DNA from 2 places in the Peribacillus sp. NPDC096540 genome. Region 2 is predicted to be linked to the other one. Evidence: riboswitches for the same ligand, from Rfam matches in the RefSeq annotation. Region 2 holds a riboswitch; the other holds the start of a gene.
What was found. A riboswitch is a leader RNA that binds a small molecule or an ion and turns the genes downstream of it on or off. The one in region 2 is predicted to bind FMN.

Region 1 (2,408 bases), on a different contig from region 2:
CATCTTCGTCAAGAATTCCGCCACGAGCACAATTTAATACATAAACACCTTTTTTACAGGTAAGCAGTTTTTCTTTATTTATTAATCCTCTAGTTTCATTTGTTAGAGGTGTATGAACAGTAATAATGTCTGCTTTAGGAAGCAATTCATCTAATGGCAGGGAGGTGACAGACATTTTTTTTGCACGATCAGCTGTTAAGAATGGGTCAAATACAATGACTTCCATACCAAAAACTTTTGCGCGTTTGGCGATTTCTCCTCCGATACGTCCAAAACCAACTATACCTAATGTTTTACCGCGAAGTTCTGTTCCAGTATAAGAAGAACGTTTCCACTCGCCATTCTTCAGAGATGCATATGCTTGAGGAATGTGGCGCATCATTGAAGCCATCATTGCAAATGTATGTTCAGCTGTTGAAATGGTATTGCCGTCAGGGGCATTAACTACAACAATCCCACGTTTTGTCGCAGCAGGGATATCAATATTATCAACGCCGACACCAGCGCGTGCAATAATTTTCAACTGTGGCATACGGTTCATTAAATCTTCTGTAACTTTTGTTGCGCTTCTAACAAGTATTGCATCAATCTGATCAAGTTCATTTGCTGCTTCTTCTACTGTCTTTTGAATAAGAAGAATATTGGATGCCTCTGATAGTGGTCCGAGTCCTTCTGGTTTGATGGCATCTGCTACTAAAATCCGATACACGTGTAAACACCTTCCTAAGGAAAAAGTTATCTTAAATTTCAGTTAATTTTACAATTGAAATACCGAATATGTCAATTTGGCATTTTAAAATGTAAGCGCTTAAAATAAGTGTTAGTAAGTGAATCAATTGTATAAGTCCGCAATATTAATGGCTTTATCATCTATTGTTTGAAAAAGAACAATTATTTTCATAATCTTAAAAATGATATAATCGCCAATATAATTTTTGTTTTAATTCATCATTATGTAGATGGTGAGATGTAAGAAAACATGGTGGTCTTTAAAAATGGATATCTTTATACAATTTTTTATAATTAAAAATACTATTCAACAAAAGGAAAGTCATATATAATGTAATATGTAAAATAAAATTTTATAGGTCTATCTTCGGGGCGGGGTGTAATTCCCCACCGGCGGTGATGAAGAAATAATTCTTCTAAGCCCGCGAGCCTTACAGGGCAGGATTTGGTGTGATTCCAAAGCCGACAGTATAGTCTGGATGGGAGAAGATGGAGGTTCCTGATTGCGTTCAAACAGTCATTTGCTGAACGTTTGTTTGATGAAACCTTTAATTTATCCCTTTAATTCAATCGGAATTAAAGGGTTTTTTATTGAACATCAACATGATGAAGGAGCACTAACCTCTTTTTCGGGTAGATCAGAAAAAGAAGGAGAGAGAACTATGAAAAAGAACAAAGTGAATAAAATGGTCACACTGGCAATGTTGGGAAGCATTTCATATCTATTGATGCTTTTGAATTTTCCGTTTCCAGGATTTCCACCTTTTCTGAATGTTGATTTTAGTGACATTCCAGCACTGATGGCAGCATTGATTTTCGGTCCGATGGCTGGAATTCTAGTTGAATTTCTTAAAAACCTATTGGATTTAGTCATGACAGGGACAATGACTGCTGTACCTGTGGGGCATATTGCTAACTTTATAGCAGGAATACTGTTCGTCTTGCCAACTTACTATGTATTTAAAAAAATCAATTCAAAAAAAGGGATGACTTTCGCTTTGCTTGCTGGTACAGTTTCCATGGCGGTAGTTATGAGTGTTTTAAACTATTATGTCTTTTTACCGGCATATACCTTCTTTATGGGATGGGATGCAATGTCGGCGCCCGAGTCAAGAAAGTTCGTAACGACGGCAATCTTACCTTTCAATATGATTAAAGGCGTGCTTATCACTTCTGTATTCATGTTGTTGTTTATTAAATTACAGACATGGATCAATAAGCAAATATTATATAAAAATGCTTAATGGCATTAAATATAGAAAACAAAAAACCGGATATTTATGTCCGGTTTTTTGTCTGTTTAATTTGATTAGTAGGTGAAGTGACATAAGAAGCAAGAAAAAGCCATTTTCGATTGAAAATGGCTGGTACCTCTATTCGAATTTTAGTGCATCCCCGTCAAATGACTCGTCAGCAACTTTAATTGAATCCGTTGGACATCCTTCAAATGCATCCATCATGTCATCTATAAGTACATCTGGAATTTCAACGATTCCTTCGTTATCGTCAAGGGTAACAAATGCAATCCCTTCGTCATCATAATCATATATATCCGGTGCTGCTGCTCCACAAGCTCCACAAGCGATACATGTTTCTTTATCAACAATTGTAAATTTAGCCATGAATATAACCCCTCCTAAGTTGATTAACAACTGATAATCTTTTTATTTCAGATTATT
Region 2 (2,408 bases):
ACCGAATCAAATCGGCAATCGTAATGAATTTAAGGTCGAATCTTTCGGCGATAACTTCTAGATCAGATACACGTGCCATTGATCCGTCTTCATTCATGATTTCACAAATAACGCCTGCAGGAGCAGCCCCGCATAACTTTGCCAAATCTACGGATGCCTCCGTATGTCCTGCACGTATTAACACGCCACCTTCTTTAGCGACAATCGGAAAAGTGTGACCAGGCCGTTGGAAGTCCCCAGCAACTGAATCTTCTTTAAGAAGCTCCAGAATGGTCAAGGATCGTTCAAATGCACTGATTCCTGTAGAAGTACTTTTATGATCGACACTAACTGTAAAAGCAGTTCCATGATGATCGGTATTTTCACCGACCATTGGATGCAGATTCAATTTTGCCGCAAGTTCTTCGGTAATGGTTGTACAAATCAAACCGCGTCCGTGGGTCGCCATAAAATTAATCGCTTCAGGCGTGGCCTTTTCTGCCAATACAACAAAGTCACCTTCATTTTCGCGGTCTTCATCATCGGATACGATTACTACTTTGCCAGCTTTTAAGTCTTCGATCGCTTCTTCAATTGTATGGAACATCTTTTACACCGCCCTTTAAATTAAAATCCGTGTTCTGCCAAAAACTCTAAATTCAGTCCTGGTTTTGAATCACTTTTTTTTATTTGATGTATAATATATTTCCCTATCATGTCATTTTCGATGTTAACTATATCGCCAGCTGCTTTCTGCCCCAATATGGTGTCCTGATGTGTCAGGGGAATCAGAGATACAGTAAGTAGGTTTCCCTCTATCCCGAAAATTGTCAAGCTCGTACCATCAATGGCAACAGACCCTTTTGGTATGCAAAATGTACTGAGTCCTTCTTCCAATTTGATCACATAATACACAGCATTTTCTTTTCGCTCTTTTTTTATTATCGTTCCTGTACCATCAATATGGCCTGAAACAAAATGGCCGCCAAACCTGCCCTGTGCACTCATGGCACGTTCCAAATTCACAGGCGATCCCAGTTTTAACGTCCTGATTGAAGAAGCTTTGACCGTTTCTGGCATTACGTCGACCGTAAACAAACTTTTCGTGAAGGACGTTACCGTTAAGCAAACGCCGTTGACAGAGATGCTGTCCCCCAGATGAACATCTTCAAGGATTTTCTCAGAACGAATCGCCAACTCCATGCTGCTTTTGCCTTTTTTCAAGGAATGGACGGTACCGATATCCTCAATGATTCCCGTAAACATGTTTTTCCCCCTTTTATAGAATATAAAAAACCCCTTAGATTGACCTAAGGAGTTAGCAGGAGAAATGAGTGAAAAATTGTATACCTAAAAAGCCCAATATTTTCATTTTTTGAAAAATTAGGCGCACGTATACACTTGGGTTCCACACGTCCTTCTCCCATCCAGACTATACTGTCGGCTTTGGAATCTCACCAAATCCTGCCTTTATCAGGCTCGCGGGCTTAGAATTTCTTCATCACCGCCGGTTGGGATTTTCACCCGACCCCGAAGGACTAAATTATTATGAATCTCTGAATATTTTATCACCTTAAAGTAAAGATGTAAAATTTCTAATCTTAAATGAACCATTAGTAACAAGAACTTACTATGTATAAAGAAAAATGTACATATTTTTCTTCAAGACCTCCTATGTGCTCAAAATGGTTAAATAAGTAAAATTAGTGGAATATGATAAAGGTGTCTCATTTCTTTCAAAAGAGGAAACTTATGCTTATTGTTATCATCAATTTAATTTTCTATCTGTTTGTCGTCACAATGAACTTTTTGGCCAATTACCTGCCGTTCAACGGCCAAACATCGGGCGAGGTTTCCGATAAACTTGATGTTCTTTTCACACCTGCTGGCTATGTATTTTCCGTTTGGGGTTTAATCTACTTTCTGCTCGCCATCTGGGTATTCAGGCAATTTTTTAGGAAAGCATCGTTACAGCCCTGCTTATAAGGCATCCTCCCCTTGGTTTGCTTTTAGCTGTGCCCTCTCAATGGTACCTGGCTTTTGGCTTGGCATTACGAACAATTTTTGTTATCCGTATTCATTATCATTGCGCTTTTGATTAACTTAATTGTCATTTATACAAACATTAAAAAAGTGAAGCATACCTTTTTCGACCTATTCCCTTTTTCCATTTATTTAGGTTGGGTAAGCGACGCAGCCATCGCTAACATTTCTTACTATCTCACCTATATTGGTTGGAAAGGATTTGAGATATCTAATGTAACCTGGACGATTGTCATGATGATTGCAGCAACAATCCTGGCCTTTGTCTTCGCAGTTAAAAACCGGGATTGGTGCTATCCGCTTGTCTTCGTCTGGGCGTTCATTGGCATTGGTGTATGGAACAGTACTCCCTACCCGGCAATCACCACATTATCCTACATCCTGGC

Region 1: another riboswitch for FMN. It lies ahead of ACQKMR_RS05620 (ECF transporter S component); the one in region 2 lies ahead of ribE (riboflavin synthase).

Annotation. Positions count from the first base shown of each region.
Region 1 is NZ_JBNNTG010000004.1:54,329-56,736, forward strand. It holds gene serA (phosphoglycerate dehydrogenase) at 1-709, opposite strand, end outside; FMN riboswitch at 1,089-1,224, shown strand; gene ACQKMR_RS05620 (ECF transporter S component) at 1,392-1,973, shown strand; gene ACQKMR_RS05625 (ferredoxin) at 2,103-2,351, opposite strand.
Region 2 is NZ_JBNNTG010000006.1:110,135-112,542, reverse strand. It holds partial or broken gene ribB (3,4-dihydroxy-2-butanone-4-phosphate synthase) at 1-586, opposite strand, end outside; gene ribE (riboflavin synthase) at 607-1,245, opposite strand; FMN riboswitch at 1,391-1,521, opposite strand; gene ACQKMR_RS08410 (hypothetical protein) at 1,732-1,965, shown strand; gene ACQKMR_RS08405 (hypothetical protein) at 2,020-2,408, shown strand, end outside.